DNA from 2 places in the Shimia sp. W99 genome. Region 2 is predicted to be linked to the other one. Evidence: riboswitches for the same ligand, from Rfam matches in the RefSeq annotation. Region 2 holds a riboswitch; the other holds the start of a gene.
What was found. Region 2 has a riboswitch for cobalamin ahead of ACS3QZ_RS12420 (CbtB domain-containing protein). Riboswitches for the same ligand answer to the same signal wherever they lie in the genome.

Region 1: linked by a shared signal. The riboswitch ahead of ACS3QZ_RS06945 (DUF1636 family protein) and the one ahead of ACS3QZ_RS12420 (CbtB domain-containing protein) in region 2 are both predicted to bind cobalamin.

What each region holds. Positions count from the first base shown of each region.
Region 1 is NZ_JBSQBU020000001.1:1,397,593-1,412,508, reverse strand. It holds gene ACS3QZ_RS06965 (precorrin-8X methylmutase) at 1-509, opposite strand, end outside; gene cobG (precorrin-3B synthase) at 509-1,642, opposite strand; gene cobN (cobaltochelatase subunit CobN) at 1,639-4,926, opposite strand; gene cobW (cobalamin biosynthesis protein CobW) at 4,932-5,969, opposite strand; gene ACS3QZ_RS06945 (DUF1636 family protein) at 5,966-6,349, opposite strand; cobalamin riboswitch at 6,431-6,643, opposite strand; gene ACS3QZ_RS06940 (NnrS family protein) at 6,683-7,783, shown strand; gene cobO (cob(I)yrinic acid a,c-diamide adenosyltransferase) at 7,853-8,461, shown strand; gene ACS3QZ_RS06930 (Lin0512 family protein) at 8,461-8,811, shown strand; gene ACS3QZ_RS06925 (Lin0512 family protein) at 8,808-9,152, shown strand; gene ACS3QZ_RS06920 (cobyric acid synthase) at 9,156-10,604, shown strand; gene ACS3QZ_RS06915 (GlxA family transcriptional regulator) at 10,647-11,624, opposite strand; gene bcoG (3-dehydrocarnitine:acetyl-CoA trimethylamine transferase BcoG) at 11,703-12,614, shown strand; gene ACS3QZ_RS06905 (DUF1203 domain-containing protein) at 12,742-13,212, opposite strand; gene ACS3QZ_RS06900 (carnitine 3-dehydrogenase) at 13,296-14,768, shown strand; gene ACS3QZ_RS06895 (SDR family oxidoreductase) at 14,765-14,916, shown strand, end outside.
Region 2 is NZ_JBSQBU020000001.1:2,511,100-2,526,015, reverse strand. It holds gene kynU (kynureninase) at 1-133, shown strand, start outside; gene ACS3QZ_RS12445 (porin) at 234-1,343, opposite strand; gene ACS3QZ_RS12440 (aminotransferase class V-fold PLP-dependent enzyme) at 1,554-2,810, shown strand; gene ACS3QZ_RS12435 (PhoX family protein) at 2,919-4,475, shown strand; gene ACS3QZ_RS12430 (Aq_1262 family (lipo)protein) at 4,553-6,175, shown strand; gene ACS3QZ_RS12425 (CbtA family protein) at 6,248-6,934, opposite strand; gene ACS3QZ_RS12420 (CbtB domain-containing protein) at 6,956-7,126, opposite strand; cobalamin riboswitch at 7,166-7,376, opposite strand; gene smc (chromosome segregation protein SMC) at 7,579-11,034, shown strand; gene ACS3QZ_RS12410 (hypothetical protein) at 11,179-11,529, shown strand; gene ACS3QZ_RS12405 (lytic murein transglycosylase) at 11,533-12,702, opposite strand; gene cbiB (adenosylcobinamide-phosphate synthase CbiB) at 12,763-13,671, opposite strand; gene cobD (threonine-phosphate decarboxylase CobD) at 13,668-14,630, opposite strand; gene ACS3QZ_RS12390 (hypothetical protein) at 14,800-14,916, shown strand, end outside.

The sequences.
Region 1 (14,916 bases), 1.1 Mb from region 2:
CGTGCACCGACGAAACCTACCGGGCATCCGATGATCGCGGCCGGGCGCGGGCAGGCGGGGTCTTCGAGCATGTTCAGAAGGTGAAACAACGCTGTGGGGGCATTGCCAATGGCGACGATGGCGCCACCCAACCGGTCACGCCAGTGTTCGAGGGCTGCGGCAGAGCGTGTGTTGCCCATTTCAGCGGCCAGCGCGTGGATGCCTTCGGCGTGCAAAGTGCAGATCACCTCGTTGTTGGCGGGCAGGCGTGGGCGGGTGACACCCTCGGAGACCATGCGGGCGTCACAGAAAATCGGGGCGCCGTCTTCCATGGCCTTTCTGGCGGCGGCGACCATGCCGGGGGTAAAACGGACGTGTTTCTCAAGGCCGACCATTCCGGCGGCATGGATCATTCGAACAACGACCTGTTCTTCGTCGGCGTCGAAACCGGCGAGGTCGGCCTCGCGGCGGATGGTGGCAAAGCTCTCATCATAGATGGCCTGGCCGTTTTTTTCGTATTCATATGGCATCAAAACTCTCCGATGCGCTGGGCAAGGGTTTCGGGCGCAAGGCCGGTTTCGGTGGGCTCATCCCACGGGCGGCCATTGCGGACAAGGTTGAAAGCGCCGTTTTCGCCGACAAGGGTCGTGGAACAGGCGCGCGGGCGGGCGCAGCCTTTGGCGCAACCGCTGATATGCAGAGGGCGTCGGGCAAGCGGCGCCAGCATGCGCGCAAGCGCGCGGGTGTCGACGCTTGACGCGTTGCAAAGTGGCGCACCCGGGCATGCGTCGATCCTCAGGAGCGGGTCGTTGGCATCGTTGATGAAATCGGTGGTGGGCGCCATTTCGGTGTCTTCCAGAAGGAAGAGCCGCCATGGGGTCACGCGCATGGCCGTGGCCCGTGTCGCGTTGAGCAGAGCGGCAAGACGGGAGGTGGGCAGTTGGCCGAAGGCAGCGCCGTAAAGAGCGTCGGCTTTGGTCTGTCCCGGAGCCACCGGTTTCGCGGGGGCCGCTGGAAGTGCGGCTTGCCAGTCCGCCGGGGGCTGGGTGAAGGAAACGTGGTTGCCCATCCGTCGATGCACCGGGCCGCCGGTTGTCACGAACCAGTGGGCCATGTCGATCAGGGCGTCGATGGCCGTGTCCGGCGTAACAAGTCGCCCGCGTGACATACCGTCCGCGCGCAGGAGGATGTCGCCGGTCGAGGTCCGTTCGAGCCGAAAATCGGCCGAGTTGGCGGTGAACATCGGATTGGGCCCGAGGTCGATGGCATAGCCGACCTTGGCGGGCATCTCGGGCAACTCAGCGAGCCTTTCGGTCAACTCAATGGCAAGACGGTGGGTATCGTCGCCTTCCTGCCAGAATGGCGTAATCAGGATGTTTCGGCGGCTTTCCAATGCAGGATCGTCGGGGAGAAGATCAAGCGCATGCAACGCGCGCAGAAGCGGTTCGTGGTCAGCCGCGGCGACACCCCGGACCTGCAGATTGGCGCGACTTGTAAGGTCGATCAGGCCGGAACCGAAGCGCTCTGCTGCTGCGCAGAGTCCCAGCATCTGGTCACGCGTCAATCGTGCGAGGGTTGGGCGCACGCGCACCACCAGCCCGTCGCCGGACATCATCGGACGATAGGCGCCCGGGCACCATCCCTTGGCGTCGGGGCGGATCATGACAGGCGCTCCATATCTGCTAGGATCGAGTTCCGGCGGGTTTGCCACAACCCGGCTTCGTGCAAGGCGGCAAAGCGGTCCCGCATGGCGGCCAGTGCCTTGGGGTTCTCGCGTTCAAGAAAAGCGATGATTTCGTCACTGCCAAGGGTTGCGTCGTGATAGGCATCAAACAGTTGGGGGGGCACCGCCCCGGCGAGATGGGCAAAGGCGGCCATGTGATCGAGGGTGGCGGCCATTTCCGCGCCTCCGCGGAAACCATGGCGCATCATGCCCGCGAGCCAGTCGGGATTGGTGGCGCGCGCATGCACGACGCGGGCGATTTCCTCGGTCAGACCACGGGCGCGGGGTGCATCGGGGTTGGTGTTGTCGACGTGATAGAGCGCTGCGGTGCCACCGGTTATCTTCTGCGCGGCGGCAAACCCGGCCTCGTGCGCGGCATAGTCCGACGCGAGCAGGAGGTCGGTTTCGGGCAGGTCCTGAAGATGCACGAAACTGTCGGCTTGTGCCACGCGTTCCGCGATCCCGTCCCGATCCTGGGTTTCGGCGCCGGTATCCAGAGCCCAGGAGGAGGCGTTGAGCCAAGCCTCGCCCGCCGCGCGGCGGCCTTCGTCCGAGTAGTCTTCGATGTCATGGCCCATGCCGAGCCCATAGCTTCCCGGCGCGGGGCCATAGACGCGGGGCGCCGTGACGCGACCTGCAAACGGGTTCCAGTCGGTGGCTTCGTCGCGTTCGCTGAGCGCACGGATGGCCTGGCCGAAGAGGGCCGATAGTGTGGGGAACACATCGCGGAACAGGCCGGAGACGCGCAGGGTCACATCGATGCGCGGGCGTTCGAGCATTGCGATGGGCAGGATTTCAACACCGCTGACGCGTTCGCTGCCTTCGTCCCAGACGGGTTTGGCGCCAAGAAGATGCAGGGCCATGGCGAATTCTTCGCCAGCAGTGCGCATTGTGGCCGAGCCCCAGAGGTCGACGATCAGGTTCTTGGGGTAGTCGCCTTCGTCCTGCAGGTGTTTGCGGACCAGTTCCTCGGCCAGTTTCACCCCTTGCGCATAGGCGGCGCGGGTGGGGACCGACCGGGGATCAGTTGTATAAAGGTTGCGCCCGGTAGGTAGCACGTCATGGCGCCCGCGATAGGGAGAGCCAGATGGACCCGCTTCGATCCGCAAGCCATTGAGAGCACGCAGGAAACCTTGTTTCTCGGACGCAGCGGAAGGGGTCGCATCAAAGCTGCCCGACGCTTGGGGCGCGCGCCCAAAGATATGCAGACCGTCCCCGAATTGGCTTTCCTTGATGTCACACACAAATGTGTCGATGCGCGTGATCGCCTCGGCAAGGGATGTGGCGTCGCCTAGTCCAAGTTCCCTTTGTAATCCAAGTGCTTGTGCCTCATCGCTGATGTTTTGCTGCAACCTGTCGCGGCGCTTGGGATCAAGGCCGTCGGCGTTGGAAAACTCATCAAGCAAGGATTCCAGCCGGGCAAACCGCTGTGGGGTGGCTGATGTTTTCAACGGTGGGGGCACATGGCCCAAAGTGAGTGCGCCGATGCGGCGTTTGGCCTGTGCGGCCTCGCCGGGGTCGTTGACGATAAAGGGATAGATCACCGGCGTGCCACCGATCAATGCATCGGGCCAGCATTCACGGGAAAGAGCCACGGATTTGCCGGGCAGCCATTCCAGCGTGCCATGGGCGCCCACATGGATCAGGGCATCGGTACCTTGAATCAAGCGCAACCACAGGTAGAAGGCGACATAGGAATGGCGGGGTGTGCGGCTGAGGTCGTGATATTCGTCGTCGCGCAGCGTGTCTTGCCCGCGTTCGGGTTGTAAGGCGATAAGGACATTGCCGCGGGTTGTGGCGGCGAAGTGAAAGGCGCCATCGCGGAAAGTCGGATCGTCTTCTGGCGCACCCCATGTCTCGGTGAGCGCGCCCTGAAGCGTTTCAGGCAAGATCGCAAGCGCGGCTTTGTATTCTTCGAGCGGCCAGCACAGGGTTTCGGCTTGCAGGCTGTCGCGCACCGGGCAAGGGGAAGTGGCGGTATCGTACCCCTCGCTCGCAATGTCCTCGAGCATCGCCTCGACGCTTGCCAACGGGTCAAGGCCAACCGCATGGGCCATGTTCCAGTCTTTCCCCGGATAGGTGCTCAGGACGACGGCCAATTGTTTGTCAGAATTGGGTTTTTGGCCTAAGGACACCCAGCCCTGTACCTTGTCGGCCAACGCGCTGATGCGTTCGGATTCGGCTCGGTGGCCGAAGCGCGAATACTCAAGTGCAGCGTCTTTCTTGCCCGGCTCTTTGAACGAAGTGACGCCCGCAAACAGGCGTCCATCGACCTCGGGCAGAACCACATGCATGGCAAGGTCCGCCGGAGACAGACCGCGTTCGGCCTCGGCCCAGGCTTTGCGGCGAGATGTGGAAAGCGCGACCTGAAAAACCGGTGCGTCCGTAGCATCCAGAGGAGAGGTGCCGTCATCACCCTTGCCGGAGAAGGCCGTGGCGTTGACGATGGCGGCTGGCGTGAGCGTACGCAACTGATCAGCCAGCCATGCGGCGGCCTGAGGCTGTTTGAGTGAGGGGGCAAACAGGCCGATCACGTCAAAGCCGCGGCTTCGGAACGCGGCAAACATGGCCTCGATTGGCGCGGTGTCTGCGGCGCTGACATATGCGCGGTAGAAGGTCAGTGCGATCAGGGGCTTGGACGGATCGCAGATGTCCTCGGCTTTGCAAAGACCGGATTCGGGCGTCCATGCGCCGACATCGGGCAGGTTCTTGGAGCCGGGCACAGGGCGCGCATAAAGCCCTGCGGCCAAGGCAAGCTGTGCCAAGGCGGCCTGTGCGGCGATCGCACCGCCGGTGTCACAGAGGTGGGTCAGACGATGCAGCGTGCTCACCGGGAGGGTCGAGACCTCGTCAAGTCGTTCGTCGGGACGACCATCTGCGGGCAGCACGGCGAGCGCGATGCCCTTTTCCTGAGCCAGTGCCTGAACCTGTTGGATGCCATAAGGCCAATAGGAAATGCCGCCGATCAGGCGGATCAGGATGGCCTTGGCGCCGTGCAAGGTCTGTTCGATGTAGGTATCGACGGAAAGCGGGTGTTTTAGCGCCGCGAGATTGGCGAGCCGGAGCGAGGGCAGATCGCCACCCGCGCGGTGCCAGCCTGCCGCGAATGCGCCAAGGTCGGAATCGGAAAATGACAGCGCCACCAGATCGGCCGGGGACTGGCCCAGGTCGATCGGGGTTTCGGTCTCATCCAACCCGTGGCTTTCGCGAAAGACGACGTGCATGGGATTTAGTCTACCAGAGCGGCCCGGATCTTGTCGGGGTTGATGTCGTCATGCTCGGCAATGACCACCATGCGGCCCTGACGGGCTTCTTCCGGCCTCCACGGGCGGTCGAACTGATGACGGACGCGTGCGCCCACAGCCTGAACCAAAAGGCGCATGGGTTTGCCGGCGACGGCGGCGTAGCCTTTGACGCGCAGGATGTTCTGTTCCTTGGCCAGTTTCTCGATCTTGGCCGCGAATGCTACGGGATCCGATTGCTCTGGGATGTCGATCACGACGCTTTCGAAATCGTCATGTTCATGATCGTCATGGCCGTCGTGATGGGAGGGGCGGTTGTCCATATCATCCTCGGCAGCCGCGCCAAGACCCAGGATCACGCGCGGGTCGACTTCACCTTCGGCGACTTCGACCACAGGTAGGGGGCGTGGGGCTTCGGCGAGCACGATGGCCTTGGCCTTGGCCACGCCTTCGGGGCCAGCAAGATCGGGTTTCGTCAGTAGTACGATGTCAGCGCAGGAAACCTGATCCTCGAAGACTTCGGAAAGCGGGGTTTCGTGGTCCAGCCCTTCGTCCGCTTCGCGCTGCGCATCGACGGCGGCGACGTTGGGCGCAAAGCGACCATCGGCTACGGCCTCGGCATCGGCCAGCGCGATCACGCCGTCGACAGTGATTTTCGAGCGGATGTCGGGCCAGTCAAACGCTTTCAAAAGCGGTTTGGGCAGGGCAAGGCCGGATGTTTCGATCAGGATGTGATCGGGGCGCGGCTCAAGCGCCATGAGGGCCTCGATTGTGGGGATGAAATCGTCAGCCACGGTACAGCAGATACAGCCGTTGGCCAGTTCCATGATGTTTTCCGCCGGGCAATCGGGGATCGCGCAGGATTTCAGGATTTCTCCGTCCACGCCGACGTCGCCGAATTCGTTGACCACCACGGCCAGGCGTTTACCCTGCGGGTTCTGCATGAGGTTGCGGATCAGCGTGGTCTTGCCCGAGCCAAGAAAGCCGGTGATCACGGTGACGGGGAGTTTTTCGAGAGTGCTCATTCGGGGATCTCCAGGGGGGGAATTCGGGCGATGCAGTTCTTGCGGAAATGGATGGAGCGCTCGCGCCATGGCACAAGCCCATCGGCGGTTGCGGCGTATTTGGTGACGCCGTCGGCCACCAGTTCCGCGTCCTCGGCTCCGGTGAAATTGCCATAGACATAGGTCCAGCGTTCGTCGCCACCGCGCAGGGTGATGGAACAGCCGTGGTCGCAATTGGAAAAACACTCGACCCCGCGCAGGGTCACGTGGGACGGCAGGTCTGCCGCTTGCAGCGCCTCGAAAAGCCGGGTGCCGGGGCGGGGGCCTTCCTGATCGGTCGGGGCCCCGGCACGGCAGGTGGTGCAGACCAGCAATTCGACAGGTGCGTCGGCGTCGGCCATCTTGTCTTCCCTTGTCGGGGACGGGGAACAGCGACGGGTTGCATTGCATCAGCCCGACACCGGAAACACCCCGTCCGGTTCACGTCATCTCGTTTGCTGGCAGGTCTCCCGGCTTGCGGATTTCGGCGCTTTGGCCTGCGGTGGCCCGGCCTTCCCGGAAGAGATCCAGTGGCATCGGGCGACCTTTCCGGTCACGGTCGCGGGGGCGGCTGCGCTTGGGGGCAATGTCCTGCCCCGTGTCGCATTCCCTATTCACCTGTTCTACAAACAGGCACCAGCGCGCCCAAGTGAGGCAGCGTGGGGGTCTTTGTCAAGCAGGAGAGTGGGCCGTTGATGTCCCAGAACCCTACAAGCGACCGGGTGTGGCCCGAAACCGGCCTTTGGGTCGCATCTTTTCGCGTGATGTTCCCGCTGGCGGCGCTTTGGGCGGCGGTTTCGGTGGGTTTTTGGCAATGGGGCGCAGGGATCTGGCCGAATCTGGAAGCGGGTTTGGCGTGGCACATCCACGAGATGACATTCGGTTTCGGCGGGGCGGCGCTGGCGGGGTATTTGCTGACCGCATGCAGCAGCTGGACCGGGCGGGCTCCGGTTGGCGGCTGGCGGCTGATCGGGATTGCCGCACTGTGGATCGTGGCGCGGGCGCTGGTGCTTTTGGGCTCCGCGCTTGCAGCGCCATTGTCCACGGCGTTTTTTTGGAGCGTGGCGGGCTGCTTGATCTGGGAGGCCAAGCAGGGCGGGCGGCAGTGGCGCCCGGCCTTCATCACGATCTGTCTTTTGGCTGGTGTCGGGTCGGTTCTTTTCCTGTGGCGGGGTGAAGCGAGCACGTGGCCGGTATTGGGTTTTGCTGCCTTGTTGGTGTTCGTCGGTGGGCGAATGGTGCCGGCGTTTCTTTTCAATGCGGTTGGCAGAAAGTCTGTAGCGGGACCCTGGATGATCGCGGCGCTGGCGATTGGCGTTGCCGCAAGTGGCGTGGCACCGGGGGCATGGGCATTGGCCGTGAGCGTTCTATTGCTGGTGCAGGTCGCGAAGTGGCCGGTCAGGGTGGCAACGCGAGACACTCTATTGGCGATGCTGGTGGTTGCGTATCTTTGGCTGCCCGCTGGACTCTTGGCGATGGGCGTGGCACGGGCGATGGACTTATGGCCCGTGGCAGCAGGGTTTCATGCCTTGGCGATGGGTGCGATGGGCGGTTTGATCATGGCGGTCTCGGCGCGGGCGTTCGCTTGGCGCGCGACCGGCGTGTTGAAGGCGCGCCGGGGCGTGGGGGCGGCATTCGGGCTTGTCATGACGGCGGTGATCCTGCGCATGGGCGGGTTGCTTGATGCGGCGGCGGGGCTGTGGTGTGCAGGCTGGCTGATCTACCTCGTCGTCATGCTGCCGCATCTGCACGGGCCGGTGCCGCGCCCGGTGTTCAGCGGTGCACGCGGAAAATGAGGGGCGCTTGTACTTGGTGCAGCGCTATGGTTTCGTGCCGCGCAATACACCTTGCCCAAAGAGAGCGACATGACCGATCAGAACACGCGCCACACCGAAAAGATGAAGAAAATCAAGGCCGCGCGCGATCGCATGATGGCGACAAAGACGGACGAAAAGGGACTGATCATCGTGCATACGGGGCCCGGCAAGGGCAAGTCCAGCTCGGGATTCGGAATGATCATGCGATGTATCGCGCATGGCATGCCGGTTGCGGTGGTGCAATTCATCAAGGGGGCGATGGCGACCGGGGAACGGGCTTTTCTGGAGGAGCATTTTCCCGAGGAGGTGAAATTCCACGTCTCGGGTGAGGGGTTTACCTGGGAGACGCAGGACCGCGAACGCGACATTGCCAAGGCGCAGGCAGGTTGGGATTTGGCAAAAGAGCTGATCCGCGACCCCGCGAACCGGTTCGTGATGCTGGACGAGATCAATATCGCGCTACGCAATGACTATCTCGATATTGACGAAGTGGTGGACTTTCTTTTGAGCGAGAAGCCGGAGATGACCCATGTGCTTTGCACAGGGCGCAACTCCAAGCCCGAGTTGATCGAGGCGGCTGATTTGGTGACGGAAATGACGCTGGTCAAACACCCGTTCCGGGATGGTATCAAGGCGCAGGCGGGGGTGGAGTTCTGATGGCCGTCAAACGTCTGTTGACCGAGTTCGGAATGGGAACGTCGCTTCGGCGGCAGGATTACACCGAGGCTGCCTGTCGCGCGGTGCGCGACGCGTTGTGGCATAATTCGATCAACTTGGCCGAGCTTTTTGGTAAGCAAAAAAGCGAGATGCAAATCACTGTTGATGTGGCAGTTCAACAGCCGGATGCGGTGGATGTGGCCCAGGTGGCCGCGGTTTTTCCTTATGGCGAGGTCTCCGTCGCCGTGGCGCAGGGTGGTTTGGACGTGCAGCGCGCCGACGGCGGCAAGCCGACGGTTATTGCCAACGTCGCCATCTCGGTGGCGCTCGATCTGGAGGGTGCCGCATGAGCGAGCAGCGCTTCATTATCGAGATGGGTATGGGGAACGACCAGTACGGTCAGGATTATACAAAGGCCGCAGCGCGCGCGATTGAGGATGCGATCCGGCATTCGTCGATCCCGATGTTCGATGCACTTGGTATGGATCACGCGGCCATGCGCGTCCAGGTGACGGTTGGGGTACAAGAGCCGGACAAGGTTGATTGCGGAGTACTTTTGACGACGCTGCCGCGTGGGCAAGCCGAGGTTAAGGCGGTGTTTGGTGGGCAGAACGTGACCAACCCGGACAGCGGCAATGTGCTGGTGATTGCAAGCGCGGCGGTGGAAGCTTTCCTGCCGAAACAGGGGTAGGTCATGTCACGTGCGGTGATGATACAGGGAACGGGGTCCAACGTCGGCAAGTCGATGCTTGTGGCCGGGCTGTGCCGGGCGGCGGTGCGGCGGGGGCTTTCGGTATCGCCGTTCAAGCCGCAAAACATGTCCAACAATGCCGCCGTGACCAGCGACGGTGGCGAGATCGGGCGGGCGCAGGCGTTGCAGGCGTTGGCGTGTGGCAAGCCTCTGACGGTGGACATGAACCCGGTGCTTCTGAAGCCCGAAACAGACGTTGGTGCGCAGGTCGTGGTGCAGGGCAAAAGGCTGACTACGGCCAGGGCACGGGACTATGCCAAGTTGAAGCCGACCCTGATGGGGGCTGTGCTTGAGAGTTTCAACCGATTGAAATCACATAATGATCTGGTGATTATCGAGGGCGCGGGCAGCCCGGCCGAGGTCAATCTGCGCAAAGGCGATATTGCCAATATGGGTTTTGCGCAGGCGGCGGATGTGCCGGTGATCCTTGCGGGGGATATTGACCGGGGCGGGGTGATCGCCCAGATTGTTGGAACTCAGGCGGTCATGGATGCTGACGATACGGCGCGTGTTGCGGGGTTCCTCATCAACAAGTTCCGCGGCGATCCGAGCCTGTTTGACGATGGCTATGCCTTGATCGCGGAGCGGACCGGGTGGCCGGGGTTCGGCGTGTTGCCCTATTTCGCCGATGCCTGGAAGCTGCCTGCCGAGGATGCGCTGGACATCGCCAATGCGGAACGGGATGGCGGGGTGAAGGTCGTGTGCCTGAGTTTGAGCCGCATTGCAAATTTCGACGACCTTGATCCGTTGGCGCAGGAGCCGGGCGTGAACCTGACCATGCTGCGTGCGGGGCAGGCGTTACCCGGTGACACCGACGTGGTGATCATTCCCGGCAGCAAGTCGACACGCGGCGATCTTGCCTTTCTGAGGGAACAGGGCTGGGACGTCGATCTTGCCGCACATGTGCGGCGTGGTGGTCATGTACTTGGGATTTGCGGGGGATATCAGATGCTTGGGCAGGTCGTGCGGGATCCAGAGGGAATTGAAGGGCCTGCTGGAGAGACCAAAGGGCTGGGGCTTTTGGACGTTGAAACGGTGATGACACCGGACAAGCGGTTGAGCGAGGTCATGGCCAAGCACACAGGGTCCGGGCAGGTTTTTCGAGGGTACGAAATCCACATTGGCCGAACCGAAGGTACGGATCGTGTGCGGCCCTTTGCGCGAGTGGATGGGCGCGATGAAGGGGCGATCAGCGCGGACGGGCGCGTGGCGGGAAGCTATCTACATGGCATGTTCCGCGAGGACGGGTTCCGGACAGCCTGGCTTGGGGGGCTTGGCGCCTCGGTCGGGGGTGTCGGATATGATGCCACCGTCCAAAGCGTTCTGGATGCATTGGCGGACCATGTCGAGCAGCACCTTGATGTCGCGGGGCTTTTGGCCGTCGCGCGTTGAGATTTAGGGCCTTCGGCGAGAGTATTTTGGGCAAAATGAAGATCAGGGCCGCGCCATGGATTGGCGCAGGGCGCGGGTGGAAGTGCCATAGGCGGATCGGAAGGCGCGGGCAAAGCTGGCCGGGGAGTTGAAGCCGGTGACCAGCGCGATGTCGCGGGACGGGAGCGCGGTGTCGGTTGCCAGGCGATGTGCTTCAGCAAGGCGCAGAGACAGGTAGTGAGACTTGGGGGATTGGCCCAGGTGTCTTTTGAACCGAAGCTCCAGGCTGCGCAGGGTCAGGCCGCAGCGCGTCGCGATTTCCGACAGGGGCAAGGGGTCGTCGAGCGTTGTCTCCATCAGCTCCAGCGCGCGGGCGATTTGGGGGTGATGTCGCAGGGGGCGGGGGACCGATCCGGGGCTTTGCTGACCGGCGGGCATGGGATCGTAGAGAAAAGCGCCTGCGACCCGGCGCGCGAGATCGTTGCCATGGCGTGTGGCGATCAAGTGCAGCATCATGTCGATGCAGGGCGCAGCACCGCCGCTTGTTGCGTAAGGGCCGGAGAGGCAGAAGCGGTCGCGACGGGTGTCGACCAGCGGGAAGCGGCTGGCGAACTCGTCGAGATCCTCCCAGTGGGTTGTGGCCTGATGGCCGTCGAGCAGGCCCGTGCTCGCCAGGATCCAGGGGCCACCGTCGATGGCGGCCATGGGTGTGCCGAGCCGCGCCAGACGGCGCAGGCTGGACAGAAGGCGTGGCGTGGCGTGGTCCTGCAGACGGAATCCGGCCACGATGATCAGGAGGTCGCAGTGGCTGAGCTCCGTGATGGGCGTGCCGGTCACGGCAAGACCGCTGGTCAGGTGGATGGGGGCAGGGGTGGGCGTGTGAAACTGCCATCGGAACAGCGCCTTGCCCGCGCGGCGGTTGGCGGCGCGCATCGGGTCGACGGCGGCGGCAAGGCTGAGCGTGTTGCAGTCATCAAACACGAGCAGCGCCGTGTTGAGCGGTCTGGGATCAGGTGAAAAGACGGTTTTTTCGATTCTCATCAAGTTTACTTCGTAAAATGTAAAGTGGCGGGCGGCAAGTAGGTGAATACTGGATCAAACGACCGGAAAGGAATCGCTATGCCGCTGGAAATGAATCGCGAGGTTTTTATCACCTGTGCCGTGACCGGATCGGGGGGGACGCAGGATCGCAGTCCACATGTACCGCGTTCGCCTGAAGAGATCGCAAACAGTGCGATCGCTGCAGCCAAGGCGGGGGCGGCGATTGTGCATTGTCATGTGCGTGATCCCGAAACCGGGGCGCCGAGTCGTGATCTTGGTCTTTACCGCGAGGTCACGGACAGGGTGCGCGACAGCGCGACGGACGTGGTTCTGAACCTGACGGCTGGTATGGGGGGTGACATTATCTTTGGCGGGGTTGAAGCGCCGTTCCCGGTGTCGAACGCGAGCGACATGGTCGGCGCGACCGAACGGGTGGCGCATGTGGCCGAATGCCTGCCGGAAATCTGCACGCTGGACTGCGGAACGATGAACTTTGCCGAGGCTGATTACGTCATGACCAACACGCCGGGCATGCTCACGGCGATGGGAAAAATGATGACAGATCTGGGGGTTAAGCCCGAGATCGAAGCCTTTGACACCGGGCATCTTTGGTATGCCAAACAGCTTGTGAAGGACGGCGTTCTGGACAGTCCGGCGCTTGTGCAGCTGTGCATGGGGGTGCCGTGGGGCGCGCCGGATGACCTGAATACTTTCATGGCGATGGTCAACAACGTGCCGGATGACTGGACCTTCTCGGCCTTTGGGCTGGGGCGGAACCAGATGGCCTTTGTGGCGGCCTCGGTGCTGGCCGGGGGCAATGTGCGCGTTGGTCTGGAAGACAACCTGTGGCTCGACAAGGGGGTGCTGGCGGAGAACTGGCAACTGGTCGAGCGGGCGCAGACCATCATTGAAAACATGGGCGCGCGGGTGATCGGACCGGACGAAGTCCGCGCCAAGCTGGGGCTTGAAAAGCGCGCGCCGCAGGGGTGATCCGGGGCTGAAATGGTCAATGGTTAACGCGTGGTATAGGCGGGGAACGGCACGTCGGTATGACGTCGGTATTGTGTCGGTATCGCATCGGTACCGGTTTCGTGCCGCTTCGAGTGGCGCCAAAGCGTTAACCGGCGCGGACCACGCGGCATTGAAAGCAATTGTTGGCCGCGCTGCGCACATCGACAAAGGCGATGTCGGCCCGTGCCAGCAATTGTGTGGCATAGTCGGCAATCAGGTTGGTCGGGGTCACTTGTCCGGTGCCGTAGACAATCCTTTCCTTCGCATCATAGCCACGCAGGATGTAGCCCGGCGATTTGAGGATTGCCGGGACATGGGGCGAAGACGCCGCGCGTGTGCAGGCATCGGCACAAAGAAAGATCGGCCCCGTTTCGGTATAGGCGTGCAGCCTTTGAAAGGGGCGATGCGCGAGGATCAGATAGTCTTGCCCGGGCGGCGTTTCGCCAAGGCAATGGCGGCAGGGATAGGCGCCGCCGTCGGACAGGTGGCGTTCAACCGGGTGCCCATGGGCGTCAATGCCGGTGGTGCGGATGGCGGTGACGGTGTCGGTGGGCAAGGCCTGAAACAGAATGGACATGAGCGCTCTCCTTAGCATGGGGGAACGCTAGGGGGGGCGGCGCTGTGCGGCGACCCGAATCTTGCGGGAAAGGAAGACCCAAAATGAAGACGGCAGCGATTATTGGCGGCGGGGTAATTGGCGGCGGATGGGCCGCGCGGTTCCTGCTGAATGGCTGGGATGTACGGGTGTTCGACCCGGACCCCGAGGCGACCCGCAAGATTGGTGAAGTGCTGGACAATGCGCGCCGGTCTTTGCCGGGGCTGAGCGATACGGCCATGCCCGAAGAAGGCAGGTTGAGTTTTCACGAGACGATGTCCGAGGCGGTGCAAGGCGCGCAGTGGATTCAGGAAAGCGTTCCGGAGCGGCTGGAGCTGAAGCAGAAAGTGTACCAGACGCTTCAGGAACATTGTGATGCGGGCGCGATCCTGGGTTCGTCGACCAGCGGGTTCAAGCCGAGCGAGCTGCAGGGCTGCGCCAGCCGCCCCGAACAGATCATGGTCGCGCATCCTTTCAACCCGGTCTACCTGATGCCGCTCGTGGAACTGGTGCCAACGGACAAGAACCCGCCCGAAATGGTGGAAAAGGCCAAGGAGATCCTGACGGGTGTTGGCATGTTCCCGTTGCATGTCCGCAAGGAAATTGATGCCCATATCGCGGACCGTTTCCTTGAGGCGGTGTGGCGCGAGGCGTTGTGGCTCGTCAAGGACGGGATCGCGACCACGGAAGAGATCGACGAGGCGATCCGAATGGGGTTCGGCATCCGCTGGGCGCAGATGGGGCTGTTCGACACCTATCGCGTGGCCGGGGGCGAGGCGGGCATGAAGCATTTCATGGCACAGTTTGGCCCGGCGCTGGAATGGCCGTGGACCAAGCTGATGGATGTGCCGGAATTCACCGATGAGCTGGTCGACCTGATTGCGGGGCAGTCGGATGCGCAGTCGGGACACATGAGCATTCGCGAGATGGAACGCATTCGCGACAACAATATCGTGTCGATGATGCGGGCGCTGAAGGCGCAGGATTTTGCCAGCGGCGCGGTGCTGAACGCGCATGACAAACGACTGTCGAGCGAAGCTGGCATGGTGCGGCAGATGGCCGACATTGCCGATCCGGCTCAGCCGGTGGTGACGGTGGCGCGGGCGGTGCCGGTGGATTGGCTTGATTACAACGGCCACATGACCGAGAGCCGCTATCTGCATGCCTTTGCCGACGCGACGGATCGGTTGATGGAGATCGTGGGGTGTGATCAGGAGTATATCGCAACGGGAGGCAGCTTCTTTACCGCCGAGACCCATATCCGCCATATCGACGAGGCACATCTGGGCGCGCGGATCGAAGTGCGCACGCGGGTGTTGAACGCCGAGGGCAAGAAGATGCATGTCTGGCACGAGATGTATGCCGGAGAGCGGCTTTTGGCGACGGGGGAGCATATCCTGATCCACGTGAGCCTTGAGACCCGTCGTCCGGCACCGCCGAGTGACGAGATCGCACAAAACCTTGCGACCCTCGCCGGGGCGCAGGCCGGATTGCCGTCCCCCGAAGGCGTGGGGCGGTATGTCGGGCAGCCGCGTTGAAGCGGGTTCTGATCACCGCCGGGGCCTCGGGCATCGGGCGGGCAATGGGCGAGGCGTTCGACCGGGACGGTTGGCAGGTTTGGATCTGTGACGTGGATGTTGGCGCAGTTGCGTCCGTACCGGACCATTGGCGTGCGAACGTCGTGGA
Region 2 (14,916 bases):
CATGCGGTTTGGCTTCACACCCCTGTACATCGACGAGAGCGACGTGATCGTCGCAGCGAAAATCATTGAAGACGTGATCACGCAGGAGCTTTGGCGGGACCCAAAATACCAGACGGTTTCAAGGGTCACGTAACATCGGGCTGCCCGTTTCGGCGAGTTTGCCGGGTGGTCAAATTCGAGCGTGCGCGCCCGGCTGCTTTGCGCAGGCCGGGCGCTTTCTGTTCAGGGTTGCGTCAGAACTGCCAGCGTGCGCCGAACATCACGGACGATGCATCGCGATAGGTTACGCCGGTTTCGTTCAGGCTGTACTGGCGATAGCCGAGATAGGCCTGCACTCGGGCGCGGTCAAAGTTCTGAACCACGCCGATGCCCACCGAATCCGACTCGGACCCGGCAGAAGTCTTGTCCTGACCTGAATAATAGTCGATCGCGAGCGCGGTCTTGCCCGCCGCCAGCCAGTCCGCCTGATAGCCGATCTTGCCATAGACATAGTGCCCCGTCTCGCGACGGTCGCCAGCGGCGACGGTGACGTTCCAGCCCGAGTCATGCAGGGCGCTGAACGAACCGATCGTGTCGCGGCGTTTGGTGCCGTTGCCAAACTCGTTGTGCGAATACGCCAAGCCACCCGCGAGCTTGTAGGCGCCAATCTGGCGCGCATAGTGAATGCCCACATCCGTCACCTCCTGGTTGACGTTCTTTGCAAGCACTTCTTCGCCATAGCTCACCGACAGCTTGAAGCCCTTGTAGGCCGGGGTGTCATAGCGGATGCGGCCCTTGCGCCCGCCGTCAAAGCTGCCAAACGCCTGCGCGATGGTTTTCAGGGTCAGAGCGCCAGCGGTGGTGCGAAAGCGGAATGCACCGGCGGTGTCGGGGATCGAGTTGTAGAGCACGAGCGTGGTGCCCGACAGATCTTTGTTGGCCGCGCTGTCGCTCGACATGCTGCCCTGACCGAGGAAGAACGTGCCATACCGATCGGATTTCCAGATCGCCTCGACCTTACGGATATTTGTCCGGCGCCAGTTGGCGGCATCCGGCGTGAAGCCCTGGGTCATCGCCGCAGAGGGGCGCAGACCAAACGAGGTTTCAAGGTTGATGGCGAATTCGCCACTGTCCGTAGGCTGGCGGAACCAGATGCCCATGCGGCTGTTCGAGTTGGTGTTGTCGACAATGCCGTCCTTGGTCGAAACGCCGTCGTCAAAGGACAGGTAGGCCGGGTCGAACTGACCGTAGAACTGGAAACTGCCACCGCCCGAGGTCTCCCAGCGGAATTCTGCAAGGGCGGAGGTCGAGGTGGCGGCAAGCAGTGCGGCGGCAATGAACGGGGCTTTGATCGGCGCGGACATGGCGTAAAACTCTTTTGGCTGTGGGGTGGGTCATGGGCGTCTTCCAATCAAGACGCGCGGCCCGTGCGCCTTCTAAACCTCATCGCTGGCCCTAGGACCAGAGATACGAGGGTAATGCGCCAGGGATTGTCGCTTTGAGACAACAAATTCTGCTGCGCGTTGGCGGATTTTTGCGTAGGTCTGACTTACGAACGGCACAAGGAAACGCACATGACCCGGATCACCCCCGATCTTCTGTCCCAGATCCGCGCGCGATTTGCGCAGGTGGAGGCCTGTCCCGAACAGGGAGAGCGCGTCTTCTTCGAAAATGCCGGGGGTGCGCTGACGCTGAAATCGGTTGTGGAAACCTCGACCCGTTATGCCGCCATTCCCGACAACCAGGGGCGGGACAATCCGGGCAGTCATGCGCTGGTGCGCACGATCGCCAAAGCGCGCGAGGATATGGCCGCCTTCATGAATGCGCCGGGCGGACAGTTCTTTGTGGGCGAGAGTGGAACCGAACTTCTGTTCCGCCTGATCATGAATGCCTGTCTGGGCGCCGGGGAAGCGGGCGGCATCGTGCTTGGCACGACGCTGGAACACCCCGCAACCCGAAGTGCTGCGGCGCGCTGGGCGCGGGTGGCGGGGCTGGATCATGTTCTGGTGGCGCATGACGCTGCCACGGGGACCGTGGGGGCCGAGGCCTATGCCGCCGCCGTGACTGCGGACACACGCGTGGCGACCATCGTGCACACTTCGCCGGTGACGGGCATGGGTGTTGATGTGGCAAGTGTTGTGGCCGCGATCCGTGCCGTGGCGCCCGCGTGTTTTATCATCATCGACGGCATCCAGCACGCTGCGCATGGGCGCATCGACCTCACCGCCTATGGCGCGGATGGCTACGTGATCTCGCCCTACAAGGTTTTTTCCCGGCATGGCTATGGCGTGGCATGGATTTCCGACCGCCTGACAGCCTTGCCCCATGACAGCCTCATCGGCGGCCCGGAAGACAATTGGGAAATGGGCACGCGCGACACGGGCGCCTATGCCACCATGTCGGACGTGGTGGCGTATTTCGAATGGCTCGGGGGGCAGGTGAGCGACGCCCCGGACCGGCGCGCGAAATTCGTCGCGGCGGGGGATGCGATCCACGCACAGGAGGCGGCCCTCTGCCACGCGATGATCCATGGCACCGGCAACCTGCCCGGTCTGGCCGAGATGGAGAAGGTCACGATCATCGGTGGAATCGATAACCCGGCGCGCGAGGGGCTGGTGTCGCTCGTGGTCGATGGGGTGCCATCGGTCGAGGTGGTTGCGCGGCTGAACGCCGAAGGCATCCGCACCCATCTGCGCAAGGACGACCATTATTCCGGCAATATCCTGACGCCCCTGGGGTTGAACAGCTGCGTGCGGGTGTCGATGTGCCATTACAATTCAGTGCAGGAAGTGGCCAAGTTCCTTGAGGTGATGAAACGGATCGCGGGCTAGTCGGGCCTGCGCCGGGTTTCATATCCTCGACAAGGCCCTGTCACAGAGCTGTAGTATACTCTGCCTAGGGTTCGCGCCAAACTGGACCGAATTTCAAGGATGCCTATTATGAAGCCGACCCATCTGATTGCTGTTCTGGCAACGTCGACCTGCCTGACCTCTGCAGCTTTGGCGGATACGCTGACCCGTGTCGCCACCGTGCCTGTTGGCGGTGAAATCACCGGCATGTTCCTTCAGGACAAAGACCTCTTTTTCAACGTGCAGCACCCGGCGTCTGACCTGCCCACGGCCTTTGCCAAGGCCACCGTTGGCGTGATCGCCAACGCCGATTTTGCTACCGGTGAACTGGCCGTGCCGACAAGTGATGCCGACAAGGCCGTGGTCAAGAGCACGCTGGGCGATTACCAGATCCTCGTTCAGGAAGGCGATTTTGGCCGTATCGGGCACATTGTCGGCGCGGGGGGCGAGATCAAGATTTCCAACGACCCGGATTTCAACGCGTTTGTTCCGACAGGCGACAATGCCGGGTATCTCTTCACCAACTGGGAAGACCGCCCCGGCGGCATGTCCCGAGTCAAGATGAGCCGGGCCGTGGACGGGATGTGGCGCGTGGACGAAACCGACGCGAAGATGCTGGATTTCTCCGGTGTGCAGGGCACATGGGTGAACTGTTTCGGCACGCTCAGCCCGTGGGGCACGCCGCTCACCTCCGAAGAGCTCTATTTCGATGCAACTTCGGATTGGAACAACCCCGAATACAAGTATATCGACGGCGTCAAGGCGCTGGAGAGCTATGTCGGCGCCTATCCGAACCCCTATCGCTATGGTTATATCGTGGAGATCACCGACCCGGCCGGGGCGGCGACTCCGGTCAAGCTTTTTGCCCAGGGGCGTTTCAGCCATGAGAACGCGGTGGTCATGCCGGATCAGCGAACCGTGTATCTCTCGGACGATGGCACGGATGTGGTGTTCTACAAATTCGTGGCCGACACGGCGGGCGACATGAGCGCTGGCACGCTCTATGCGGCCAAGGCCAAGCAACTGGGTGCACCGGGCGCGGATTCGGCCAGCACGGGTTTCCAGATCAGCTGGATTGAACTGGCGCATGGTTCAAACGCGGAGATCGAAGGCTGGATCGCGCAGTATGACGGGATCACGCAGGACGATTACGTAGCCGGGGAAAACAGCTATATCTCCGATACCGAGGTTGCGGCCTGGGCCATGGGCGAAGCGGAAGACAATCGCGTGGCTTTCCTTGAATCCCGAAAGGCCGCCGTTGCCAAGGGCGCCACGGCCGAGTTCCGCAAGATGGAAGGTGTGAACATCAACCTTGACGCCGTCAAGGACGGCACGGTGCCTTACATGTACATGGCCATGTCCGCCGTGGAAAAAGGTATGTCGGATGATGCGGGCGACATTCAGGTGTCTCAGAACAAATGCGGCGTGGTTTACGAGATGAAGCTCGATCCCAACTATAACGTCGGCATGATGGTGCCCGCCGTCGCCGGTGGCCCCTATGACAAGAACAACGGCGCCAACGCCTGTGCGCTCGACAATATCTCGAACCCCGACAACATTGTGGTTCTGGATAATGGTGACGTGCTGATCGGGGAAGACACCGGCAAGCACGAGAACAACGCCATGTGGCTGTGGCGTCGCGGCTAAGCCGTGGCTCAGGGTAAACGACCTGTCGGGGTGGCTCAGGCGAGCCGCCCCGTCTGCACAATCAAGGACGCGCCGCGATGAAAGCTCTCACAGTCCCTCTTTGCCTTCTGTTGACCGGGCCTGCGTGGGCGGGGTCCGACCTTGACAGCATGGACAGCGCGGCCTTGATGCAGGCCCGGCCCGGCTCCGAGGAGCTGGCCGCTGTCGGGCGGCGCTACAACCCCGAAGCGCCGGTGCCGCCGATGTGCTACACGCGGATCGAGGGCAAGCATAACCCCTGCTATGTTTGTCATCAGAGCTATGACGACGTCACGCGACCCAACTACATGGGCGACGGGTCGCTTCAGCAGGAGTACGCCTTTTCCGACGCGGCGCTGGTCAATCACTGGACCAACCTTTTCGTGGACCGCTCTGAAGCGGTGGCGGCGATCCCGGATGACGAAATTCTCGCCTATATCAATCAGGACAATTACGATGCGCTGCCTGCGCGCCTGCAGGCGCAGGACTGGCAGGGCTGGATGCCGGATCTTGCGGATTATGGCGCGGGCGCGGCGGCTTTTGATGAACAAGGGCTGGCGCGGGACGGATCGTGGTGGGTGGCCTTTGTCTACAAACCTCAGCCATCGACCTTCTGGCCGTCAAACGGGTCGACCGATGACGTGCTGATCCGCCTGCCTGCGCCCTTCTATACCGATGAAAACGGCGCCGAGTCGCGGGCCGTCTACATGGCCAATCTCGCGCTTCTGGAAATGGCGTTTCAGGACTTTGAAGACACCACCCTGCCGATGGTGGACGAGGGGGCGATTGGCGCGGATATCAACGGCGATGGCGTGCTGGGCAAGACCGGCAAAATCCTGCGTCGCGATCACTTCCTCGGCGCGGCGTCGGATCAGCCGGTGCTGCGCATGCTCTATCCCGAAGGCACCGAGTTCCTGCATTCCGTGCGTTATGTCGGTGTGGGCGAGGATGGCGCAATTCATGTGCCACGGCGCATGAAGGAGCTGCGCTATATGGTGAAGTCGCGGCTCTATACCGCCCCGGCGCTGGCCTCGCTTTATGGCAATGAAAACCAGGAGAAGCTGGACGAGAACCTGCCCCGATATATCGACCTTGGGGATCGCGGCATGGATACCGGCTTTGGCTGGACCCTGCTGGGGTTCATCGAGGATGCCAATGGCGAGTTGCGGCCCCAAACCGACGAGGAACAGCTGTTTTGCCGGGGTTGTCATGCCTCGGTTGGGGCGACGCTGGACCAGACATGGGCCTTTCCGCGCAAGCTTCCCGGTGCCGAAGGCTGGGGCTATATCGACCTCAGATTGATGCAGGATGTGCCAAACCGGGGTCAGGCACGCGGCGAGATCGCGACCTATCTGGAACGCGCTGGTGGTGCTGATGAGTTCCGCTCGAACGACGAGATGCGGGCGCGGTGGTTTGATGCGAAAGGACAGGTCAATCACGCGGCCATGCAGGGGCGCAGCGTCTACGACCTGATCACGCCCAGCCCGGAGCGTGCGCTGGCAATGAACAAGGCCTATCGCGTGATTGTCCGGGAACAGAGTTTCCTGTTCGGGCGCGATGCCACGGTCAAGCCGCCGGTCAACGTCCATGCCGAGATCGACAGCGCAACCGCACCGACCCTTCCGCCGGAGTTCCGCTACAAGCATGACATCCGTTTGGATTGGCACCGCCGCGCCGAGTAAAGGAGCCAGTAAAGAAAAAGCCCAACCGGATCGCGCCGGTTGGGCTTTGTTCTTGTTTGTCTTGTGCGGTTCCTAGTCTTCGCCGCGGGCGAGGAAATAGGCGCTGAAATACCCCAGCAGGCACCAACCCACGGCAGCCACACCCAGCGAGATCGTGGCGAACTCTGCCGAAAGCTCGGGCGGGGCGATGCCGAAATAGGTGTCCAGATGCGGCGCGCCGAACAGGTGCGGCATCAGGATCAACAGCAGGGCAACAGCGTGGACAAGAACGCCCCTGCCAAAGGCAATCAGCGCAAGGCCAATCGCCGTGGCAAGGATCGTGCCGATCCACCAGACCTGCCGCGGGGCCACTTCGGCGGCGGGTGTTCCGGGCAGTTCCGGCGGCAGGCCCATTGCCGGGGCAAGTTGCACGGCGATAAAGCCACACAGCCCCCAGATCAGGCCGTTCTGCACGGTGATCTGCAGCCCGGTGCGTTCACGGGCAAAGCCCATCGCCGCCACAAGCAAAAGGCCGTAGCCGGTATAGGTCACGACATTGAACGCCACGGTCATCAAGTGACGTCCCCATTCATTGCCAAGGCCGGGCGCGCCCTTTTCGGACTGGGTCATGCCATCAACAAGAAAATGCACACGCGCACCGGATTCATAAAGTTCGCCCTCCAGCAAAAGCGGGATGACAAAAACGAACTGAAGCAGGGCTGCGATCAGCCCTGCAATCAGGCCAGCGAACACGGCGCTGGATAACAGATTTTTGGTCATTGTCTTACGACAGGCGCCTGCTTAGTGGCAGGGAAAGGCCATCGCGTGACGTTGATCGTGCGCGGCGTCATGCAGCACGGTGGCCTGCGCCATTCCCGAAACGGTCAGCAGGGCAACGCCAACGGTCATCGCGAGAATGAATGCGAGGCCGTGGGTTTTGGCTGCGGCGAAAGATGCAGTTTGGGTCGTCATGGTCCTAGTCTCCTTTCCCGTCACACCCGACGGGCGATTGGGGTTGCATTGCGCACGGCTGGTCTCCTGGCTTGCGGGTCAACGCGGTGCATTCCCTTCCCAGAGCCGGGGCTCCAGTGGTATTGAACGCGCGCTCGCCGCTTACAGTCGCGGGGGCGGCTGCGGCTTTGGGCTAGGCCCGTTTCCGCATTCCCATTTCATCCTTGGACACGCATTTGCGTCCGCAGAAACCGTACTTTTCCTGTTTGGACTGTTCGCCCCCCCTTGGTCAAGGCGGATTCCGACCTCTGAATGCGCTGAAACGGCCTGTGGCGCATTTGCACTTTGGTCGGGTTTGTTCAATATCTTGTGGATAACTGGCGGTCCGTCGCCACATTCAGTGGTTAGGCGTTGACTCAGGGGCGGCGCAGTTTGCAGACTTGCCGAACCCGGAATCAGGAGACGCACGACTTTTGCGCTTTTCGAAACTCAGACTCAACGGCTTCAAGAGCTTTGTCGATCCGACCGACCTGATCATCGCGGATGGTCTGACCGGGGTTGTCGGGCCGAACGGCTGTGGCAAATCCAATCTTCTGGAGGCGCTACGTTGGGTGATGGGCGAGAACCGTCCGACGGCGATGCGGGGCGGTGGCATGGAGGACGTGATCTTTGCCGGGGCCGCGACCCGTCCGGCGCGTAACTTCGCCGAGGTGAACCTGCTTCTGGACAACTCTGAACGGCTCGCGCCCGCCGGGTTCAATGACGAAGACAGCCTTGAAATCGTGCGCCGCATCACGCGGGACGTGGGCAGCGCCTACAAGGTCAACTCCAAGGACGTGCGCGCGCGCGACGTGCAGATGCTGTTCGCCGATGCCTCGACCGGTGCCCATTCCCCGGCGCTTGTCCGGCAGGGCCAGATCGCGGAGCTGATCAACGCCAAGCCCAAGAACCGCCGCCGCATTCTTGAGGAAGCCGCCGGGATTTCGGGCCTGTACCAACGTCGCCACGAGGCGGAACTCAAGCTCAAGGGCGCCGAGACCAATCTGGCACGCGTCGATGATGTGATCGAGCAGCTGGCCAACCAGCTGGCGCAACTTGCGCGGCAGGCCCGGCAGGCCGCTCGCTACCGCGCGATTGGCGAGGAGCTGCGTCAGTCTGAGGGACTGTTGCTCTATCGTCGCTGGAAAGAAGCGGACGAGGCGCGCGCCAAGGCTGATGACGAATTGCGCGAGCGCACCACCGGCGCGGCGCAGGCCGAAGGCGCGGCGCGCGCTGCGGCCAAGGCGCGGGTGGCGCGGGATGAAGCCCTGCCGCCCTTGCGCGAGGAAGAGGCTATCGCCGCCGCCGTTCTGCAGCGCCTGCAGGTACAGCGCGATACGCTCAACGATCAGGAAGCCCACGCGCTGCAGATCATCGAGACGCTGAAGAATCGCATCGTGCAACTGGCCCACGACATGGAACGCGAGGCCGGGTTGAACCGGGATGCCGGGGAAACCATCGAGCGGCTTGAATGGGAACAACGCGAACTGGCCAAGGCCGGGGAAGGCCACGCCGAGCGTCTCGAAGCGGCCGCGGACGAAGCGCGCGAGGCGGCAAGCGTGTTGCAGGAGCGCGAATCGGAACTGGCGCAGCTGACCGAGGACGTGGCGCGGCTTGCTGCCCGGCACCAGTCGGCGCATCGTTTGCTGGAGGACAGCCGCAAGACCCAGGCCAAGAGCGAGACCGAAGCCGAAAAGGCGCGCGCCGCCGTGGCCGAGTCGCGGGAAGCACTGGAGCGGTCTGCCCAGGAGCTTGAGCACGCGCGTGAGGCCGAGGAAGAGGCCATCGAGGTGGCGCAGGCTGCCGAGGAACGGCTGGCCGCGACCGAAGAGGAACGCGCCGAGACGCAGGCGCGCGAGGCAGATGCCCGCGCCGAACGCTCCGAGGCCGAAGGCGAGCTGAACGCGCTTCGGGCCGAGACCACGGCACTGGCCAAGCTGGTGGAGCGGGACACGGCCGAGGGTGGGCAGATCCTTGATCGGCTTCAGGTGCAGCAGGGCTTTGAGAAGGCGCTGGGTGCGGCGATGGCGGATGATCTGCGCGCGCCGGAAGTGGACGAGGATGGCCCCTCTGGCTGGTACGTGCTGCCGCCCTATCCCGAGGATCAACCCTTGCCAGACGGGGTCACATCGCTGGTGCAGCACGTGTCGGTGCCCGAGGTTCTGGAACGGCGGATGAGCCAGATCGGACTGGCGTCGAGCGAAGATGCACCGCGCTTGCAGCCCTTGTTGAAGCCGGGTCAGAGGCTGGTGTCTCTGGAAGGCGATCTGTGGCGCTGGGATGGGTATCGTGCTTGGGCCGAAGACGCGCCAAGCGCGGCGGCGCTGCGCCTGCAACAGCTCAACCGTCTGGAAGAGTTGAAGCAGTCCATGGCACAGGCCACGGCCCGCGCGGATGGTGCCGTTCAGGCGCATGAGACCCTGCAGATGCGCCTGCGTGATCTGGCCGAGGTCGACAAGGCCGCGCGTCTGGCCCGGCGCGAGGCGGACAAGGCGGTGGCCGATGCCAATCGCGCGCTGAGCCGTGCCGAAGCGGATCGCAACCTTGCCGAGGGGCGGCTTGAATCGCTGGGGCTGGCCGTGACCCGCCACGAAGAAGAGTCGATGTCTGCGCGTGCGCAGGTGCTTGAGGCCGAGCGCGGGCTGGACGATCTGGGGGATCTCGACAAGGCACGTCAGGACGTCGAGGACGTGAAGATGACGGTCGAAGCCGCGCGCATCATGATGATGTCGCGCCGCTCTGCCCATGACGAGGTGCGCCGCGAAGGCGAGGCCCGGCTCAAGCGGTCACAGGAAGTGACCAAGGAAATCAGTGGCTGGCGGCATCGTCTGGAAACCGCCGAGAAACGCATGGGTGAGCTGGCCGAGCGCAAGGAAACGTCGGAAGAGGAACTGGCCGAAGCCGGTAGCGCGCCCGAAGAGATTGCCGCCAAGCGCGAGGAGCTGACAGACGCGATCGAAGAGGCCGAAGCGCGCCGGCGCAGGGCGGCCGACACGCTGGCCGAGGCGGAAACCGCGCTACGGGAAGCGGAGCATGCCGAACGTGACGCCGAGCGCGCGGCCAGCGAAGCGCGTGAGGCGCGCGCCCGCTCTGAAGCGCGCGCAGATGCGGCGCGCGAAACCGTGGCTTATGCCGCTGAGCGGATCATGGAAGAGCAGGAAGTCAGCCCCGCCGCCCTTCTGGAGCGATTGGATGTCGATCCGGACCAGATGCCGGATTCGGCCAGCATCGAGGCGGATGTGAACCGCCTCAAGCGCCAACGCGATAGTCTTGGTGCGGTGAACCTGCGCGCCGAGGAAGACGCCAAGGAAGTGCAGGAAGAGCACGATACGCTGGTCAATGAAAAGGCCGATCTGGAAGAGGCAATCCGCACCCTGCGCAACGGCATTGCTAGTCTGAACCGCGAGGGGCGGGAACGGCTTTTGACGGCGTTTGAGCAGGTGAATTCGAATTTTGGCCTGTTGTTTCGTCACCTGTTTGGCGGCGGTGAGGCAAATCTTGTATTGGTGGAAAGCGACGACCCGCTTGAAGCCGGTCTTGAGATCATGTGTCAGCCACCGGGCAAGAAACTGTCGACCCTGTCGCTGTTGTCGGGGGGGGAGCAGACCCTGACGGCGATGGCGCTGATTTTTGCGGTGTTCCTTGCCAACCCGGCGCCGATCTGTGTGCTCGACGAGGTGGACGCGCCACTGGATGATGCGAACGTCACGCGGTTCTGTGATCTCTTGGATGAAATGTGCCGTCGCACCAACACGCGTTTCCTGATCATCACCCACCACGCGGTGACAATGGCGCGCATGGATCGCCTTTTCGGGGTGACCATGGCCGAGCAGGGTGTGTCACAGCTTGTGTCGGTCGATCTCAAGGCGGCGGAGACGCTGGTCGCCTGAGCGGGGTTGGGGGCGCTGCCCCATCGCGGCAGAGCCGCGATTCCCCGGGGTATTTTTGGAAAAAGAAAGTGCGGGGCGGGTCACTCTTTTGTGAGGCTTGCGTGTGCGTCTGTCGGACTAGTCTGTCCGGCAGGAGGACGTGGCATGGTGAGATGGTTGCTTGTGGCGGCGCTGGGGGCAGGCCCGGTCATGGCGCAGGATTGGAAGATGCGCGATGGCGATGTCCTGTTTGATCAGGCTGGTTTGCATGCGCGGCTTTCCGGTCAGACGCTTGTCTTTTTCGACGACGGGAAATCCGTCTACGAGGCGGATGGCAAATACAACTACACCTATGGCGGTGGCGGCATCTGGTACGGCTATTGGAAGGCCGCGGCGGACAGCATGGTTTGCGTGACCTTTGTCACCGGGGTCGAGCGCTGTGACCGGATCGTCGAGAATGGCGGGCGGCTGGTGGTGCTGACCGAGAAGGGCGAACGGTTCCCGGTCAGACCGTGAGACTTAGAGCTTGTTGAGTAGCGCCGAGGTGGGCCAGGCGTCGGCGGGCAAGCCAAGGCGGATCTGTTCCTTCTGCACGGCGGCGCGGGTCAGCTTGCCGAGGATGCCGTCCACCTTGCCGACGTCATGGCCGCGCGCCTTGAGCTTCTTTTGGAGCTGTTTCATCTGGTTGCCCGAGAGTGCGGGGTCGGGATTGCCCCCATCATAGCGCGGCGCGCCTTCGAGCCGGGTCGCAAAATAGGCGGCGGTGGTCACGTAGACAAAGCTTTTGTTCCACTCGAAATAGACGCGGTAGTTGGGGTAGGCGAGGAAGGCAGGCCCCTTGCGACCCTGCGGCAAGAGCAGCGATGCGGGCAGGTTCGCGAGGGTGCCAGAGCGCGGTTTCACGCCCAGTTTGGCCCAGTCACGGGCGTTCATCTGGTGATCGAGACCGGATTTTGCCCAGTCGAGGTTTTGCGGAACGTCGACTTCCTGAAGCCACGGTTCGTTCTTGCGCCATCCGAGGTGGCTGAGCATCTTGGCGCCAGACATCAGCGCGTCCGGAGCGGAGGTCTTGAGATTGACTTCACCGTCGCCATCGCCATCCACACCGTTCTCGATGATGTCGGCGGGCAGCATCTGGACCATGCCAATTTCACCCGCCCATGCGCCTGTGGTCTTGGTGGGGTTGAAATCGCCGCGTTCATAAAGTTCGAGGGCGGCAAAGACCTGTGGGCGGAAAAGGTCCGGGCGGCGGCAGTCATGCGAAAGCGTCACCAGCGAGTTCAGCGTGTTGAAGTTGCCCTGAAACGCGCCATAGTCGGTCTCGAAGGCCCAGAAGGCCAGAAGTACGCCCCGCGAGACGCCGTATTGGCGTTCGATCTGGCGAAAGACCGCGTCATATTGCTTGGATTTGCGACGCCCGTTATCGATCCGGTTCTGGCTGATCAGGCGCTGCGAGAAATCGAGGAATGGCATCTGGAAGACGCCTTGGGCGCGGTCTGCATTGATGGTTTTCTGGTCAAACCGAGCGCTGGCAAAGAACTTGTCCACCGTGGACTTCGAATGCCCCTTTGAGATGGCCTCTTTCTTGAGGCCGTCGACAAAGCTGTTGAATGACCCGCCGCAGGGCGCCTTGGCTGTGGCCGCACCGGCGCTCAGGACAAGCGCGGCGAGAAGGGGGAGAAATCGCATGGGGCAAACCTCTTAATGAATTTTCAAAGAGGTTAACAGGAAGCAGGCGCAGGGCAACACTCAGATCAAGGCGAGGCCGATCACGATTGCGAGGAATGCGCCCCATGAGCGCCAAAGCGCGGTGCAGGCGGCGTCGATGTCATCGGGATCCAGCGCTTTGCGGCCCAGAGGATTGACGAAAGGAAAATCGCGCATCTCGCCGTCATAGGCGCGCGGCCCGGCGATGGCGGTATCGAGCGCGCGCGCCATGGCGGATTCAGGCCAGCCGGCATTGGGAGAGCGATGCAGGCGGGCGTCGGCCCGGATGGAACCCCATGCAGATAGCCCGTAATGGGTGGCGGCGATCAGGGCCGCCGTCAGCCGGGCGGGTATCCAGTTCAGCAGGTCGTCAAGCCGTGCCGCCGCCCAGCCAAAGGCGGCAAAACGGTCGGTGCGATAGCCGATCATACTGTCAGCCGTGTTGATGATCTTGTAGACAAGCAGTCCGGGCAACCCGGCGACAAGATACCAGAAAGCGGGGGCGATCACGCCGTCGCTGAGGTTTTCTGCCGCGCTTTCGATTGCCGAGCGGGTGACGGCGCTCTGATCCATGTTGGCGGTGTCGCGGCTGACGATCCGGGCAACGGCCCGGCGCCCGTCCCCGAGCGAGATCCGAAGCGCGTCCCCGACGGCGCGCACGTGATCGACAAGCGAGCGTTGCGCCATAAGGATAGCGACAAGGACCAGTTCCGGGAGCCAGCCGAGGAAAGACAGTCCCCGGCCCAAAACCCACATGCCACCCACGAGGGCGAGCACGAGCAGGATGCCGTTCACCCGACGAATTGGGCCTCGATTCAGGTGTGTTTCGGCCCAACCGATCAGGCGCCCCATCAGGACGGCAGGATGGGGCAGGCGGCGCCAGACCCAATCCGGTTCGCCGAAGATCGCGTCGATCAGTAGTGCCAGGGCGAGGAGGGCGGCGGTGCTCACAGCGCGTCCTCCAGTTGCGCCCAGCGATCTGGTGCGGGCAGACCAAGGCGCAGAAATGTCCTTGAGTACGGGAAGATACGGCTCCAGACATGGGCGCGGGCCAGCTTGTTTTGCCACGCGACAGCATCATCAACGTCATAAAGCCGGAACAGCGGTGTTCCCCCGGCCAGTTGCGCCCCGGCTTCGGTCAACAACGTGTCGAGCCGGGATGCATCTTCGGAAAGGCGGGTGCGCGTGGCTTCGGCCCAGCCTGTATCCTGCAAGGCGGCGGTGCCTGTGACGAGGGCAGGGCCGGACACGGCCCACGGCCCGGACAGGTCGTTCAGACGCGCGATCAGCGCCGGGTCGCCGATGGCAAACCCGAGCCGCATACCCGCGAGCCCCCAGAACTTTCCAAAGCTCTTGAGCACGATGCGCCCCGGTTTTGCGGCTTCGGCGATCAGGCTGTCGCGGGGGCAGATATCACAGAAGCTTTCGTCGATAATTGTCAGAGGCGCAGTGAGGTCTGCCGTCGACCAGCGCCGCCCGGTGGGGTTGTTCGGGTGCACCAGAACCCGCGCGTCAGGCGCGGTCGTGCCGATCTGCCAGCCTTGCGCGCGGAACGCGGCGGCATGTTCATTATAGGTCGGAGCCGGGATGTCGACCGTTCCCGATGTAGCCAGTGCCGGAATCCGCGCGATCAGCGCCGAGGCGCCCGGAGCGGCGAGCACCGCCGCGGCCTCGGGCACGTTCCAGTATTTGCGCGCCGCCGCGATCAACGCCGCCTGTGCTGCCCTGTCAGGCAGTTCCATCCAGGCGGACATCGGGATGGGGGGCAAGGGATAGGCCACCGGGTTGATTCCCGTGGAGAGGTCCAGCCAGTCGGCGCGGGCGCCTCCCCACTGTGCCATGGCCGCGTCCAATCCGCCCCCGTGATCGCGGGGGGTGTCGAACGAATTTTTTTGCGTCGGGACAGTCATGATGGCGGGGTTCCTCTCGTCCGGCGTTGAAGCGGAAAACCCGCCCTTTGGCAAGAGATCGCCGACGCAAGGGGCGTTAACAGATCGTTAACCAATCGTTAGGAAAATCGTCGCATCAACGTTTAATCGAAAATTCGTGACGAATTGTCAGAAGTGGCAGGGGGTGTACATGCGCACGCTGATCGTAGAGGGCTGCGCCGATTTGGGGTTCGTATGGCAGCGACACTTGCTGCGGTTGGGGGTCGAGGCTGACCTTGCCACGTCACATGCAGATGCGGTTTCGGCG